3 regions of the Streptomyces sp. NPDC048420 genome follow, and region 3 is predicted to be linked to each of the others. Evidence: riboswitches for the same ligand, from Rfam matches in the RefSeq annotation. Region 3 holds a riboswitch; each other region holds the start of a gene.

Region 1 (5,515 bases), on a different contig from region 3:
TGGTGAGCCGCTCTCCCGACTCCGCATCCTCGATCTCGAGGACGTTGTACTCCTCCGGACAGTGGACCAGAACCTCACGGCCGTCCGGCAACGCCCCGAGGGCCACCGGATAGTCGAAGGCATCAGCTTGGTAGTAGCTGCGGTTCAGCTCACGGACGAGCCGATCACCATCGAACAGCAGTGCCTTGGTACCACGCTCGGCATAGACAACGGAGTAGCGACCGGACAGGGAGACGACGCTTCGGTCGAAGGGAAACGCGTGGCGCACCGTGGCACGCTGCTCCACGCCATCAGGACCCCATCGGCGGCCACCACCCACCACGTCGACCAGATCATCGCCGTCCCACACCAGCGACTGCGCCTCGGACGTCGCCTTCAGAACGATCAAGACTCCGCCACCCCCCTCATCTCATCCCCGAACGCACGCCGTGGCTGTCCCGAAGGCACCCACGCTCCGGGACAGCGCCAATCGACGGACGTCAGTCCGCCAGCGGCAGGTACACGCGATTGCCGCTAGCCGCGAACTCCTTCGACTTCTGCAACATCCCCTCCGCGACCTCCTCAGCCGTCGCCCCCGCAGCAGCCGTACCGCCGAACCGCTCTGTGATGCTTTGGCTGATCTTCATCGAGCAGAACTTCGGGCCACACATGGAGCAGAAGTGGGCCGTCTTGGCCGGTTCGGCCGGGAGGGTCTCGTCGTGGAACTCGCGGGCCGTGTCCGGGTCCAGGGCGAGGTTGAACTGGTCCTCCCAGCGGAACTCGAAGCGGGCGTCGGAGAGAGCGTCGTCCCATTCCTGGGCGCCCGGGTGTCCCTTGGCGAGGTCGGCCGCGTGGGCGGCGATCTTGTAGGTGATGACACCGGTCTTGACGTCGTCCCGGTTGGGCAGGCCCAGGTGCTCCTTGGGCGTGACGTAGCAGAGCATCGCCGTGCCCCACCAGGCGATCATCGCGGCGCCGATACCGGAGGTGATGTGGTCGTAGGCCGGCGCGACGTCGGTGGTCAGCGGGCCGAGCGTATAGAACGGAGCTTCATCGCAGATCTCCTGCTGAAGGTCGATGTTCTCCTTGATCTTGTGCATCGGGACGTGTCCCGGGCCCTCGATCATGGTCTGTACGTTGAAACGCTTGGCGATCGTGTTGAGTTCCCCGAGTGTGCGCAACTCCGCGAACTGCGCCTCGTCGTTGGCGTCCGCGATCGACCCCGGCCGCAGACCGTCGCCGAGGGAGTACGTGACGTCGTAGGCGGCGAGGATCTCGCAGAGCTCCTCGAAGTTCTCGTAGAGGAACGACTCCTTGTGGTGCGCCAGGCACCAGGCCGCCATGATCGAGCCGCCGCGCGAGACGATGCCGGTCTTGCGGTTCGCCGTCAGGGGGACGTACGGCAGACGCACGCCCGCGTGGACCGTCATGTAGTCCACGCCCTGCTCGGCCTGTTCGAGGACCGTGTCCTTGTAGATCTCCCAGGTCAGCTCCTCGGCGCGGCCGTCGACCTTCTCCAGCGCCTGGTAGAGCGGCACCGTGCCGATGGGGACGGGGGAGTTGCGCAGCACCCACTCACGGGTGGTGTGGATGTTGCGGCCGGTGGACAGGTCCATGACCGTGTCGGCGCCCCAGCGGGTCGCCCAGGTCATCTTCTCGACCTCCTCCTCGATGGAGGAGGTGACCGCCGAGTTCCCGATGTTGGCGTTGACCTTCACCAGGAACCGCTTGCCGATGATCATCGGCTCGATCTCCGGGTGGTTCACGTTCGCCGGCAGCACCGCGCGGCCCGCGGCGATCTCCTCACGGACCACCTCGGGCTCGACGTTCTCCCGGATGGCCACGTACTCCATCTCCGGTGTGATCTCACCACGGCGTGCGTACGCGAGCTGAGTGACCGCGTTGCCGTCACGACTGCGGCGCGGTTGGCGTGGCCGCCCCGGGAACACCGCGTCGAGGTTGCGCAGGCCACCGCGCGGTGCGGTGTGCTTGATCCCGTCGTCCTCGGGGCGCACGGGACGTCCCGCGTACTCCTCGGTGTCCCCGCGGGCGACGATCCAGTTCTCCCTCAGCGGCACGAGGCCCCGGCGGACGTCGGTCTCGGTGAGGGGATCGGTGTACGGGCCCGACGTGTCGTACAGCGTGACCGACTTCCCGTTGGTGAGGTGCACCTGGCGGACCGGCACCCGCAGATCGGGGCGCGAGCCCTCGACATACGCCTTGTGCCAGCCGATGGACTTCCCGGCCTCCTCGTCGAGCTGGTCGACGTGCTGCTCGGAGGCAGGCGTGCGCGCGTCCTTGATGGTCATGAGACCTACTCCCTACGCCGGCATTACCCGGTAACAGGTTCGGCGGTCGACGCAGCGGTTTCCGTCTGTCGACGTTTCGTGGGGAACGTCACTTGCTTGACGTGACGTTCCACGTGAAACATCGCTGGGACGGAGGTCAGCGCCCTCTCAGCCCGGTGCTCCGAGCTCCCGCGTGTACAAAGGTGCCACCACGCTAGCGGCAATTCGGGCGCGGTGAACAGAGGGCCCCTGTCGTTCTTGCGATGATCGGTCGGTGGACACGACGCATCAGCCTCCGTACCCGCCTCCCGAGCCTCCGCGCCGCCCGGGCTACGGAAGCGGCCCCGGCGACGGCCCCGGTACTGCTTCGGGCCATGGTCCAGGCGGTCTGCCCAGAAGCAGGCCCGGCGGCGGTGACAGCCGTACCAGCGGGTCTGATACCGGTGGCTGGGATGCCTTCGGGCACGGGCAGGGGCGCGACCGGGGGCACGAGGTCGACGGCGGACACCGCCACGAGTACGGGACCGGTGTCGGCGGGGGTCACGGCCAAGGCTCCGACGGGCACGGGCACGGCGCCGGCGACGGGCACGGGCACGGGCACGGGCACGGTCATGGATCGGGCGGTGGTGACGGTCACGACCACGGCCATGAATCCGGCGACGGTTCCGGCGGTGGCGGCCACGACCGCGGATCAGGCAGTGGCGGCAGCCGTGACCGCGGCCACGGATCAGGTGGTGGTGGCCACGGTCACTCCCACAGCCACGGCCCGGCGGCTCCCGTCTCCAAGCACCTTCGCAAGGTCATCGCGGCGATCCTGATCCCCTTCGGCGCGGCCGTCGTGGTGGGGCTCGTCGTGCTCTGGCCCGGTGGTGCTCCGGCGCACGAACGCACCGGCGTCGGCTTCGACCGGCAGACCCAGCAGGCCACCGTCAGCAAGGTCGTGAGCGTCAGCTGCAAGTCGGTGAACGCCTCCGGGGAGACCCCGACCGGGGACACCTCCACTGCCGAGGGCTCCTCCGCCGAGCAGCAGGCGAACGGCACCTGCAAGAAGGCGACGATCCGGGTCGACACCGGCGACGACAAGGGCCGTACCTTCACGGAGATCGTGCAGCCGGACCAGTCGCGGCAGCTGCACGAGGGCGAGAAGGTCGTGGTCGCGTACGAGCCCTCGGCGCCCAAGGACCTGCAGTACTCGGTCACCGACGTGAATCGCAGGTTCCCGATGGGCCTGCTCGCCGGCATCTTCGCACTCGCCGTCGTGGTCGTCGGTCGGATGCGCGGTGTCATGGCACTGGTCGCACTGGCCGTCAGCTTCCTGCTGCTGAACTTCTTCGTCCTGCCGGCGATCCTGCAGGGCTCGAACCCGCTGCTCGTGGCGGTGATCGGGTCGAGCGCCATCATGCTGATCGCCCTCTACATGTGCCACGGCCTCTCGGCCAGAACCTCCGTGGCGGTACTCGGCACGCTGATCTCCCTGGTGCTGATCGGCGTCCTCGGCTCGCTGTTCATCGGCTGGGCCGCGCTCACCGGCAACACGGACGACAACACCGGGCTCATCCACGGGCTGTACCCGTCGATCGACATGAGCGGTCTGCTGCTCGCCGGTGTCATCATCGGCTCGCTCGGTGTCCTGGACGACGTGACGGTCACGCAGACGTCGGCGGTCTGGGAGCTGCACGAGGCCAACCCGACGATGGGCTGGCGCGGGCTGTACCGCGCGGGTATCCGCATCGGCCGCGACCACATCGCGTCCGTGGTCAACACGCTCGTCCTCGCCTACGCGGGCGCCGCGCTGCCGCTGTTGCTGCTCTTCTCCATCGCCCAGTCCAGCGTGGGGACGGTCGCCAACAGCGAGTTGGTGGCGGAGGAGATCGTGCGCACACTGATCGGCTCGATCGGCCTGGTCGCCTCGGTTCCGGTCACCACGGTCCTCGCGGCGCTGGTGGTCTCTGCCGACCGGCCGGGGACGGAGACGGCCGGAGCGGGGGCGGCGGCGGGTGGTGCGCCCGTACCGGCAACGAGCGCGAGCGCGGGGACAGCCGGCAACCGACCGGCTCCGGCCCGGGGCGGAAAGGGTCGGCGGCGCAGGCGCTGAGAGAGGTCGCCGGGCCAGGGCTGTCGGCTCCCGGCTCCGAGAGGAAACCGGCTCGCGGCACGGAAGCACGGCCTGCAGGCACGCTGGCCCGCGCCGCATCCGTGCGCCTCCATCTGCGCGGGACCTGGTCGTTCGGTCCGGCACACCTACGGCTCCACAGTCCACGCGCCCGGTAACCCGCCACGCAGCAGAAGCGTTCCTGCACCCTCCCACTCCAAGACGAAGCGTTCCGCCACCTCGCTACCCCACCGCGTCAGCCCGCGCTCTGCTCCTCCGCCAGGATCCGGTCCAGCGCCTCGTCGAGGTGGGTGTCGAAGTCGGCCAACGCCGCCTCCTGCCCGAGCGGGACCAGCTTGTCGGTGCGGTCGAGGAAGGCGATGATCGGCGCCGTGGACGAGCGGAACAGCGCCTGGTCGCCGCCCACCTGAAGCCTGATCAGCACATCGCCCAGCAGGTCGGGGCCGGAGGGCGAGACCCGTACGTCACCCTCGCCACAGGGCCGGCCCACCCCGTCGATCAGCAGCTCCCGCCCGAAGGCCCAGGTCACCGGGGCGTCGCCCGGCAGATGGAAGGTCAGCCGGACGGCGTAGGGATCGCAGGTCTCGTAGCGCAGCTCCACCGGGATGCGGAAGGAGAGCTCCTCCGACACGAGAAAGCTCATCATGACCTCTGCCTGTACGGTCTCGCGCATCGCCTACCCCGTCATCTGCCTTAGTTGGCCGGGAATGATCCCTCTGACACTGGTGGCATCTTGCTGAAAGTGCACGGCAGATCACAAGAAGTTAGTTTTCAGATACTGATAGAGATCGCGAGCGAGCCCATCAGACGCCCGATTTCCTCTTGCAGTTGCTGGGTTGCGGCCAGCAACCGCTCCGCCTGATGGACGGGAAGGGAAATGGCCATGGTCGCCGCCGCGTTACCCACCGTGATCGGAATCGCGGCGCACACTGTCCCCAGCGCGTACTCCTGACGCTCGATCACCGGCTCCATCCGTGCGGTCCGTTCGAGACGCCGGAGCAGGCTGTGGCTGTCGCGAACGGTGTACGGGGTGATGGACTGCACGGGATAGCGGTCGAGGTGGTCGCGCCGGGCCTCCTCGTCGAGCTGGGCCAGCAGGCACTGCCCGATGGCGTGCGCGTGCCCGGTCTCGCGG
Region 2 (5,515 bases), on a different contig from region 3:
CACAAGGAAGCGGAGCTGCTCGAGGTCTGATGAACGACTCTTCCTGGGCGACTCCGCCACACGCCGGGTACTGGGGGCCGTCCGACCAGGGGCCTGTCCAGGGGGCTGCCCCGGCGGGCCCCGCGTACGATGCGCATGACGCGCAGCACACTCGCCCCATGCCCATCGTGCCCGACGGACCCGCCGTACCCCGATACGGCGACGACCAGGATGACGAACGGGGGGCCGCTCGGCTGAGCGGTCCCTTGCTCCGGGACGATACGTTCCGAGACCAGACCAGCTCGGCGCAGCCCCAGGTGGCGGCGCCGCAGACGCAGAATCCGGAGCCCATGCCCGACGCCTCGCAGCCGGCACCCGCGCCGCAGAAGAAGAGCGCGGGGCGGGACCTGGGTGCGGCCATAGGGGTCGGGGTCGGGCTCGGCGCGGTGATCGTGGCCTCGCTGTTTTTCGTCAAGGCCGTGTTCGTCGGCGTGATAGTGGTCGCCGTCGTCGTGGGTCTGTGGGAGCTGACCGGCAGGCTTCAGGAGCGCAAGGGCATCAAGGCGCCGCTCGTGCCGCTGGCGCTCGGCGGGGCCGCGATGGTCGTCGCCGGGTACGTCCGGGGCGCCGAGGGGGCCTGGGCCGCCATGGCGCTCACGGCGCTCGCGGTCCTCGTCTGGCGGATGACGGAACCGCCGGAGGGCTACCTCAAGGACGTCACGGCAGGTGTCTTCGCCGCGTTCTACGTCCCGTTCCTGGCCACGTTCGTCGCGATGATGCTGACGGCCGAGGACGGGGCGGCCCGGGTCCTCATGTTCCTTCTGCTGACCGTGGTGAGCGACACCGGCGCGTACGCCGTCGGCTGGCGCTTCGGCACCCACAAGCTCGCGCCGCGCATCAGCCCCGGCAAGACCCGTGAGGGCCTGGTCGGAGCGGTGGCGTTCGCGATGGTGGCGGGCGCGCTGTGCATGGAGTTCCTGATCGACGACGGCGAGTGGTGGCAGGGTCTGCTCCTGGGCATCGCGGTCGCGGCCAGTGCGACGCTGGGTGACCTCGGCGAGTCGATGATCAAGCGGGACCTCGGCATCAAGGACATGGGCACACTGCTGCCGGGTCACGGCGGCATCATGGACCGCCTGGACTCGTTGCTGCCGACGGCTCCGGTGGTGTGGCTGCTGCTGGTGCTGTTCGTGGGGTCCGGCTGACGTCGCAAGTGCGGTTTTCCGGCCCCCGTCCTGTTCAGGGCGGGGGCCGCGTCGGTTGCGGACGGGGAGCGGGCTGAACCGGCGGTTCGGTGTGGACCCGCGACGTCCGCCGACGCGGGCGTCTTCGGACATGCCCTGGAGGGATCACCTGCGGGCGCGGATCCGCCGGAGGCGTCTGCGGACCTTCCGCGCCGTCCGCCGGGCGGCCGACGGGCGCGGCTTCGACGAGGGCATGACACGCCGAGTGCCAGACCAGTCCGGTACGGTCACCGCGTACGCGTGATCTGGGATTCTCACCAGCCGGTCACGGAAATGCGGATAGACGAGGTGCAGCCGACCGGTTCGGCCGTGCCGGGCCACTCCCGGCACCGTCTTGGCCCGGACGAATTCCAGGATGTTCTTCAACGGATCCAGCTTGCCCGTGGCGACACAGGTGAGAATCAGCCGCTCGCCGACCTTTATTCGGTCAGAGACGCCTCGGGTCCAGTACGCCGCCATCGGAGCGGCCAGTTCCATTCTGTGCAGCTGCTCGCTTTCCGGCTGTTTCAGCAGAGCCGGGCCGAATTGCTGTAAGAGCCCGACGGTGAAGGGCCTGACCATCAGCTGATCGCGCTTTGCGCCGGGCGGCACGAGTCTCGCGATCAGTTCCATCAGCGCGTGGATCGCGGCGAAGCGGGCCATGTAGTCGCCCCTGCGGGTCGCATGGTTGCCGTCGTCGCGGTTGACCAGGTAGTAGCAGACGTAGTCGGCGACGACGGACACGCCGTTGCCGCGCAGATACGCCTCCATGGTGAAGAGCGCGTCCTCGCCGGTGGTGAGGGTTTCGTCGAACCTGAGTCCCAGCCGCTGGATCAGTTCCCGCCGGAACAGCTTCTGGGCGCTCAGCGTGAAGATGACCATCGACGTGGCGACGTCGGCGTGCTCCAGGGTGCGGCCGAACATCGACCTCGGGACACCGCGGTTGACGCCCTCCATCTTGCCGAGCACCACATCCGTGCCGGCCCGGTCGGCCATCGCGACCAGCCGCTCCAGGGCTTCGTCCCCGAGGTGGTCATCGGCGTCCAGAAAGAACACATAGCGGCCGCGGGCCAGCTCCAGGCCGACATTGCGCGGGCCGCTGGGGCCGCCGGAGTTGGCCTGCCGCACCACCCTGGTGGGCACCTTCGACGCGGCGGCGAATTCCTCCAGGTATTCCCCCGTGCCGTCGCTCGACCCGTCGTCGACGGCGACGATCTCCATTCGGTCGGCGCCCAGTGACTGAGACTCGACCGATTCCAGACAGCGAACGAGATAGGGCATGGCTTGATATGCGCCGACGATTACCGTGACATCGGGCTCAGGTTGGCTATTCATCAAAGACCGAGACAACCGGGTCTGAACATTGGTTGTCTGGAACTTAAGAATCCGGTTATTGTTACCGGTAGGAAACCTTCCGATTGGTTACAGGAGAGGGCCGCGATGAGCTCGCACCCGCTGAGGCGGGCCGTCGCAGCGACCGCCCGTCGCCGCTGTGAGGGTCACTCATTCGGATCTGCGACACTGGTACAGCCATGCCTAAGCCCGGAGAACTCACTTTCGTCGCCCCCCGCGGAGCCAAGAAGCCGCCGCGGCACCTTGCCGATCTCACGCCCGCCGAGCGTAAGGAGGCTGTCGCTGAGATCGGGGAGAAGCCGTTTCGTGCCAAGCAGCTCTCGCAGCACTACTTCGCGCGGTACGCGCACGATCCGGCGGAGTGGACGGACATCCCGGCCGGGGCGCGCGGCAAGCTGCAGGAGGCGCTGCTTCCCGAGCTGATGACCGTCGTACGGCATCTGTCGACCGACCAGGGGACCACGCGCAAGACGCTGTGGCGGCTGTTCGACGGGACGCTCGTCGAGTCGGTGCTCATGCGGTACCCGGACCGGGTGACCATGTGCATCAGCTCGCAGGCGGGCTGTGGCATGAACTGTCCCTTCTGTGCCACCGGCCAGGCGGGGCTGGACAGGAATCTGTCCACCGCCGAGATCGTCCATCAGATCGTCGACGGGATGCGGGCGCTGCGGGACGGGGAGGTGCCGGGCGGGCCCGCGCGGCTCTCCAACATCGTCTTCATGGGGATGGGTGAGCCGCTCGCCAACTACAAGCGGGTCGTCGGCTCCATCCGTGCGCTCACCGATCCCGCTCCTGACGGGCTCGGGCTCTCGCAGCGGGGCATCACCGTGTCGACCGTCGGGCTCGTCCCCGCCATTCACCGGTTCGCCGACGAGGGCTTCAAGTGCCGGCTCGCGATCTCCCTGCACGCCCCCGACGACGAACTGCGCGACACCCTCGTCCCCGTGAACACGCGGTGGAAGGTGCGCGAGGTCCTCGACGCCGGGTTCGACTACGTCGAGAAGAGCGGGCGTCGGCTGTCCATCGAGTACGCCCTCATCCGGGACATCAATGACCAGGCCTGGCGTGGTGACCGACTCGGGCGGCTGCTCCGGGGCAAGCCCGTCCACGTCAACCTCATCCCGCTGAACCCGACCCCCGGCTCCAAGTGGACCGCCTCCCGGCCCGAGGACGAGAAGGCCTTCGTCGAGGCGATCGCCGCCCATGGTGTGCCGGTGACGGTTCGGGACACCCGTGGTCAGGAGATCGACGGGGCCTGCGGCCAGCTCGCGGCCACCGAACGGTAGTCTGAGGGACGTACATCTTCATATCCGACAGGGGAGCGCCACAGCGCTGAGAGTGCGGCCATCGGGCCGCAGACCCTCTGAACCTCGCCCAGGTCATTCTGGGTAGGAAGTTCGGTCATCACCGTGAACAACAAGAAGTTCCTTGCTGCCGTCGTCGGCCTCGGCCTGGTCACGCTGTCCGCGTGCGGGTCGTCGTCCTCCGGCTCGGAAGGTTCCGAAAGCGCCGACAAGACCGTCACGCTCGTCAGCCACGACTCGTGGGCCGTCTCCAAGAGCGTCCTCGCCGACTTCGAGAAGAAGTCCGGTTACAAGGTCAGGGTCCTGGAGGACGGCGACGCCGGGCAGGCTGTCAACAAGGCCATCCTCACCAAGGACAACCCCCAGGGCGACGTCTTCTTCGGCGTCGACAACACCCTGCTGTCCCGCGCGCTCGACAACGGCCTCTTCCAGTCGTACGAGGCGAAGGGCGCCGACCGGATCAGGGCGGGGTACCGGGTCGACGGGGACAAGGTCACGCCCATCGACACCGGTGACATCTGCGTCAACTACGACAAGGCCTGGTTCACGGAGCACAAGGTCCAGCCGCCGACGTCGTACGACGATCTGATCAAGCCCGCGTACAAGAACCTCCTCGTCACCGAGAACGCCTCCACCTCCTCGCCGGGGCTCGGGTTCTTGCTCGGGAGCGCCGCGAAGTACGGCGACGACGGGTGGCAGGGCTACTGGAAGAAGCTCAAGGGCAACGGCGTCAAGGTCGTCGACGGCTGGGAGCAGGCCTACAACGAGGAGTTCTCCGGCTCGGCCGGCGGCAAGAAGGCCAAGGCGGACCGGCCGCTCGTCGTGTCGTACGCCTCCTCGCCGCCCGCCGAGGTGATCTACGCCGATCCGAAGCCGACGACCGCGCCCACCGGGGTCGCCGACGGCACCTGCTTCCGGCAGATCGAGTACGCCGGGCTGCTCAGCAACGCCAAGAACAGCAAGGGCGGCAAGGCGTTCCTGGACTTCCTGCTCACCAAGGAGTTCCAGCAGGACATGCCGCTCAACATGTTCGTCTATCCGGTGGTGCAGGGGGCTTCGGTGCCCGCCGAGTTCACCGAGTACGGCCCGCAGGCCAAGGATCCCGAGACCATGGATCCCGCGAAGATCGCCGAACACCGAGACGACTGGGTCAAGTCGTGGACCTCGCTCGTACTGAAGTAGCCACCCGGCGCAAGGGGAGCGCGGCGCGGCTCGGGCTCATGGCCGTGCCCGTCGCGTTCTTCGCCGTCTTCTTCGCCTATCCCGTCGCCGCGATCGTCAAGCGCGGCCTCGACACCGACGGGACCTGGCAGTTCGGCCGGATCCTCGATGTCCTGACCCAGCCGGACATCCGGCACGTCCTGTGGTTCACCACCTGGCAGGCGCTCGCCTCCACCGCGCTCACGCTGCTGGTCGCGCTCCCCGGTGCGTACGTCTTCGCGCGCTTCGACTTCCCGGGCAAGCAGGTCCTGCGGGCCGTGGTGACCGTTCCCTTCGTGCTGCCGACGGTCGTCGTCGGTACGGCCTTCCTGGCGCTCGTCGGGCGCGGTGGGCTGCTGGACGAGCTGTGGGGCGTACGGCTCGACACCACCGTGTGGGCGATCCTGCTCGCGCACGTCTTCTTCAACTACGCGGTCGTCGTACGCACGGTGGGCG
Region 3 (5,515 bases):
ATCAGGGAAATTTGCCCGGATTGTCGACTTGTTGTCCACCCCTCGGACACCTGGACCGGTTACAGCGTGTGCCGGAGCCGCTTCGCGAACTCCGCGGCGGCCGCGCCCGGGTCGTCCGCCTCGGTGATCGCCCGCACGACCACGACCCGGCGGGCGCCGGCCTCCAGGACCTCGTCGAGGTTGCCGAGGTCGATGCCGCCGATGGCGAACCAGGGCCGGTCGGTGCCGAGGGCGGCTGTGTACCGGACCAGGTCGAGGCCGGGGGCGTGCCGACCGGGCTTGGTGGGGGTCGGCCAGCAGGGGCCGGTGCAGAAGTAGTCCACGCCGTCCTGGACCGCGGCCGCGGCGGCCTCCTCCTCGGCGTGCGTGGAGCGGCCTATGAGGATGTCGTCGCCGAGGATCGCGCGGGCGGCGGGGACAGGGAGGTCGCCCTGGCCGAGGTGCAGCACCTCGGCCCCGGCCGCGTGGGCCACGTCGGCCCGGTCGTTGACCGCGAGGAGCTTGCCGTGCTGGGCGCAGGCGTCGGCGAATACCTTCAGGTGCTCCAGTTCCTCGGCCGCCTCCATGCCCTTGTCCCGCAGCTGCACGATGTCGACGCCGCCGGCCAGGACCGCGTCCAGGAACTCGGCGAGGTCGCCCTGGCGCTTGCGGGCGTCCGTGCAGAGGTAGACGCGGGCATCGGCGAGCTGGGTGCGGGCGGTGTCGGGCATGCGTGAGTCTCCCCCGGGTCCGGTGGCGTACGGGCCGTGCTCGACCGTGGCCGTGGCCCCGGTGGTCACGGCCCGTACGCCGGTGCTGTTCGGTTCAGACGGCGAGCGCCTGGGCCCGGCGCTTCACCTCCGTGCCGCGATTCTCGCTCAGGGCCTGCGCGGGGGTGCCGGGCAGGCTCTCGTCGGGGGTGAAGAGCCACTCCAGCATCTCTTCGTCGGTGAAGCCGTCGTCCCTCAGGAGCGTCAGGGTCCCGGCGAGGCCCTTGACGACCTTCTGCTCGGCCCCGTCGATGAAGGCGGCGGGGACGTGCAGCGCGCGGTTCTCACCACGGCGTACGGCGATGAGCTGGCCCTCCTTGACCAGCTGCCGCACACGCGTCACCTCGACGTCGAGCATCTCCGCGATGTCGGGGAGGGTGAGCCAGGCGGGAACGAGTGCATCGGTTTTTGCGTCAATCTCGGTCACGGGATTAAGCGTGCCATCCCGCACTGACAGTCGGAAGCCGGGGCGCCTCCGGCGGGGGCCGATGGGAGGAGCTTCGACTCCGGCAATGGCCTGCCGGGCACCGGTCACGCCCGCGCCGACGACCCCGCCTACGCCGTCGCCGCCTTCAGCGGCCTCGCCGGGTCCGTCAGCAGGTCCGGGGCCATCTCCGTGCCCGCCTCGATCAGGCGGCGGCCCTGGGCCAGGTCGCGGGGGCGGCCCACGGCCAGGAGGGCCACCAGCCGGTTCTCCCGGAGCCAGCACACCGTCCAGGCGGGTCCGGACGGCTCGCCGCGCCACAGGGTCGTGTCGGCGGACGCGTGATGGCCCGCGTACTGGACGAAGCGGCCGAACTGCTCGGACCAGAAGTACGGGACCGGGTCGTAGACCGTGGGGGTCTCGCCCAGGATGTCCGCGGCCACCGTGCGCGGGCCCTGGAGGGCGTTGTCCCAGTGGTGGACCAGGAGTCGCTCGCCGTACCTCCCCGAGGGGAAGGAGGCGCAGTCGCCGACCGCGTACACGTCCGGCGCGGAGGTGCGCAGCCGGTCGTCGGCGACGACCTCGCCCTGTGCCCCGAGCTCGATGCCCGAACCGGCGAGCCAGGCCGTGGCGGGCCGGGCGCCGATGCCGACCACGACGGCGCCCGCGGCCACCCGGGAGCCGTCGTCGAGGACGACCTCGCCGGGCTCGACACGCGCCACACGCGCGTGGGTGCGCAGAGTGGCGCCCGCATCGGCGTACCAGGCGGCCATCGGGGCGGCGACCTCGGCGGGCAGCGCGCCCGCGAGCGGCCGGTCGGCGGCCTCCACGACCGTCACCGCGCAGCCCGCCTCGCGCGCGGCGGTGGCGAACTCGGCGCCGATCCAGCCGGCGCCGACGACCACGATGTCGTGCTGCCGGGAGAGCACCGGCCGCAGCCGCTCGGCGTCGTCCAGAGTGCGCAGCAGATGCACGCCGGGCACGCCCTCGGTGCCGGGCAGCCGGATCGGTTCGGCGCCGGTGGCGAGGACCAGGACGTCGTAGGGCACCGGACCGTCGGCCGTGTCCAGCTCATGCCCCGAAGGGCGTACCCCGAGCACCTCGCGGCCGAGCAGCAGCTCGATGCCGAGGGCCTCGAAGTCCACGTCGAAGGCGGAGCCCTCGGCCTTGCCGAGCAGGACCGCCTTGGACAGCGGCGGCCGGTCGTACGGCTGGTGGGGTTCCGCGCCGATCACCGTCACGGTGCCCTTGAAGCCCTGTTCGCGCAGGGCGACCGCGGTCTGTACCCCCGCCATGCCCGCGCCGACCACGACCACCCGCCGCTGCGCCCGCGTCTGCTCGCTCATTTGATCACCATAGTCAGCTGACAATGAGTCAGTCAGGAGTCGTGGGGCGTGACCTGCTCCACAACGCTCGTCCCGCTACCGGACTGCGACTCCCACTCCCACGTCTCCTGGAGCCGCACCCGGCCGTCGGCGAGCTCCACGACCGTCGAGACACAGTGCCCGGAGGACGTCGTCCCGTCGTGCTTGAGCTGCACGTACCGGAAGTCGAGACGGTCCCCCGCGCGCGTGCCGACCAGATGCCCGCGTACGACGTCGCCGCCCGCGTACTCGGCCCAGATCTCCCCGCCCTTCTCGTGGTACGTGAACCGGGTGCGGGTGCCCACCTGGCCCGGCGCCTGGTCGGCGACAGGGGCGAGGACGAGACCGTCGAGCGAGCGTGCCACGGAGAGAGGCTCCCTTACTGAGACCTGGGGCGTCGGGCTAGGGTGGCCAACGTAGAGCACTCGCGGGAGCCCGGACGCACCGGGCTGAGAGGGAGGCTGGGCGGCCTCCGACCGTACGAACCTGATCCGGGTCATGCCGGCGAAGGGAGGGGCTGGACGCCCATGTCCTCACGTACGTCAGACGTCCTCGTCGTCGGGGGCGGCATCATCGGCCTGGTCACGGCCTGGCGGGCCGCGCAGCGCGGTCTCACCACGGCCGTCGTGGACCCCGAACCGGGCGGCGGGGCCGCCCAGGTGGCCGCCGGGATGCTGGCCGCGGTCACCGAACTGCACTACGGCGAGCAGACCCTGCTCGGCCTGAACCTCGCCTCGGCCCAGCGCTACCCGGACTTCGCGGCCGAGCTCAGCGACCTGACCGGGCACGACCTCGGCTACCGGCGATGCGGCACGCTCGCCGTCGCCCTGGACGCCGACGACCGCGCGCATCTGCGTGAACTGCACATGCTGCAGCGGCAGTCGGGACTTGAGTCGGAGTGGCTGTCGGGGCGGGAGTGCCGGCGCCTGGAGCCGATGCTCGCGCCGGGGGTGCGGGGCGGGCTGCGGGTGGACGGCGACCACCAGATCGATCCGCGGCGCCTCACGCGCGCGTTGCTGGCCGCGTGCGAGCGGGCGGGCGTGGTCTTCCACCGTGTGTGGGCCGAGCGCCTGCGGGTCGTACGGGACCGGGCCGCCGGGGTCACCACGACCGACGGCGAGGAGCTGGGCGCGGGCCAGGTGGTGCTCGCCGCCGGAAGCCTCAGCGGCCGCCTGAAAGGGGTCCCGGAGGCCCTCCTGCCTCCCGTACGGCCCGTGAAGGGTCAGGTGCTGCGTCTGACCGTGCCGCCGCGCCACGCGCCCTTCCTGAACCGCACCGTGCGGGCCGTCGTCCGCGGCAGCCAGGTCTACCTGGTGCCCCGGGAGAACGGCGAGCTGGTGATCGGCGCGACCAGCGAGGAGCTGGGCTGGGACACGACGGTCACCGCGGGCGGGGTGTACGAGCTGCTGCGGGACGCGCACGAGCTGGTGCCCGGGATCACCGAACTGCCGCTCACGGAGACCCGCGCGGGACTGCGCCCGGGCTCCCCGGACAACGCCCCGCTGCTCGGTCCGACGGAACTGCCCGGACTCCTGCTGGCCACCGGTCACTACCGCAACGGCGTCCTGCTGACCCCGGTCACCGGGGACGCCATGGCGCACGTCCTGACCACCGGTGAACTCCCGGAGGTGGCCCGCCCGTTCACCCCGAGGCGTTTCCTTCAGCGCGTGGAGCAGCCGGCATGAACATCTCCGTCAACGGGGAGCCGCGGGAGTTCGCTCCCGGAACGGCTCTCGACACCGTGGTGCGGGCGCTGACCCCGGCGCCCTCCGGGGTCGCCGCCGCGCTGAACGAGACCGTCGTCCCGCGCGCGCAGTGGCCGTCCACGTCCCTCGCCGAGGGAGACCGCGTGGAAGTCCTCACCGCCGTCCAAGGAGGCTGACCCATGGCCGACGATCCCTTTCTCATCGGCGGTACGTCGTTCTCGTCCCGGCTGATCATGGGCACCGGCGGGGCGCCCAGCCTGGATGTGCTGGAGCGGGCGCTGATCGCCTCCGGCACCGAGCTGACGACGGTCGCGATGCGGCGCGTGAACCCCTCGGTGCACGGTTCCGTGCTGTCCGTCCTCACCAGGCTCGGCATCCAGGTCCTGCCGAACACGGCCGGCTGCTTCACCGCCGGGGAAGCCGTCCTGACGGCCCGCCTCGCGCGCGAGGCGCTCGGTACGGAGGTGGTCAAGCTGGAGGTCATCGCCGACGAGCGCACCCTGCTGCCGGACCCCATCGAACTCCTGGACGCGGCGGAGACCCTGGTCGACGAAGGCTTCACGGTGCTGCCGTACACCAACGACGACCCCGTACTGGCCCGCAAGCTGGAGGACGTGGGCTGCGCCGCGATCATGCCGCTCGGCTCGCCGATCGGCTCCGGGCTCGGCATCCGCAACCCGCACAACTTCCAGCTGATCGTGGAGCACGCGCGCGTGCCGGTGATCCTGGACGCGGGGGCGGGTACGGCGTCCGACGCGGCGCTGGCGATGGAACTGGGGTGCGCGGGTGTGATGCTCGCCTCGGCGGTGACCCGGGCCCAGGAGCCGGAGCTGATGGCGCACGCGATGCGGCACGCGGTGGAGGCGGGACGGCTGGCATACCGGGCGGGACGCATCCCCCGGCGGCATTTCGCCGAGGCGTCGTCCCCGGTGCAGGGCAGGGCCGTACTGGATCCGGAGCGTCCAGCGTTCTGAACGCACGTTCGACCTAAGACACGGCCAGGTGCGACCTCCGTCACAGGTCAGCTGCAGTACCGCCGCCAAATCCGCCGAACCGGATGGACTGTCAGCGGCGGCTCGTACACTCGCCTGCGTGGATACGACCCTTCAGGACCCGCTGGTCGGGCAGGTGCTCGACGGCCGCTACCGCGTGGACGCGCGGATCGCGGTCGGCGGGATGGCCACGGTCTACCGGGCCCTGGACACCCGTCTGGACCGCGTGCTCGCGCTCAAGGTGATGCACCCCGCGCTCGCGGCGGACGGGGCCTTCGTC

The links. Region 3 has a riboswitch for thiamine pyrophosphate ahead of thiO (glycine oxidase ThiO). Riboswitches for the same ligand answer to the same signal wherever they lie in the genome.
Region 1: it holds a riboswitch for thiamine pyrophosphate, as region 3 does, so the genes downstream of both, thiC (phosphomethylpyrimidine synthase ThiC) here and thiO (glycine oxidase ThiO) in region 3, are expected to answer to the same signal.
Region 2: it holds a riboswitch for thiamine pyrophosphate, as region 3 does, so the genes downstream of both, AB0D34_RS20205 (thiamine ABC transporter substrate-binding protein) here and thiO (glycine oxidase ThiO) in region 3, are expected to answer to the same signal.

What each region holds. Positions count from the first base shown of each region.
Region 1 covers NZ_JBEZKG010000002.1:290,580-296,094, reverse strand. The annotation lists gene AB0D34_RS04075 (hypothetical protein) at 1-388, opposite strand, end outside; gene thiC (phosphomethylpyrimidine synthase ThiC) at 480-2,288, opposite strand; TPP riboswitch at 2,281-2,470, opposite strand; gene AB0D34_RS04065 (YibE/F family protein) at 2,542-4,362, shown strand; gene AB0D34_RS04060 (SsgA family sporulation/cell division regulator) at 4,616-5,053, opposite strand; gene AB0D34_RS04055 (helix-turn-helix domain-containing protein) at 5,152-5,515, opposite strand, start outside.
Region 2 covers NZ_JBEZKG010000010.1:207,588-213,102, reverse strand. The annotation lists gene frr (ribosome recycling factor) at 1-30, shown strand, start outside; gene AB0D34_RS20220 (phosphatidate cytidylyltransferase) at 30-1,184, shown strand; gene AB0D34_RS20215 (glycosyltransferase family A protein) at 1,329-2,537, opposite strand; gene rlmN (23S rRNA (adenine(2503)-C(2))-methyltransferase RlmN) at 2,735-3,841, shown strand; TPP riboswitch at 3,861-3,968, shown strand; gene AB0D34_RS20205 (thiamine ABC transporter substrate-binding protein) at 3,965-5,041, shown strand; gene AB0D34_RS20200 (iron ABC transporter permease) at 5,080-5,515, shown strand, end outside.
Region 3 covers NZ_JBEZKG010000008.1:208,461-213,975, reverse strand. The annotation lists gene thiE (thiamine phosphate synthase) at 60-710, opposite strand; gene AB0D34_RS16415 (Rv2175c family DNA-binding protein) at 805-1,176, opposite strand; gene AB0D34_RS16410 (FAD-dependent oxidoreductase) at 1,305-2,519, opposite strand; gene AB0D34_RS16405 (hypothetical protein) at 2,552-2,902, opposite strand; TPP riboswitch at 2,955-3,067, shown strand; gene thiO (glycine oxidase ThiO) at 3,065-4,222, shown strand; gene thiS (sulfur carrier protein ThiS) at 4,219-4,419, shown strand; gene AB0D34_RS16390 (thiazole synthase) at 4,423-5,217, shown strand; gene pknB (Stk1 family PASTA domain-containing Ser/Thr kinase) at 5,336-5,515, shown strand, end outside.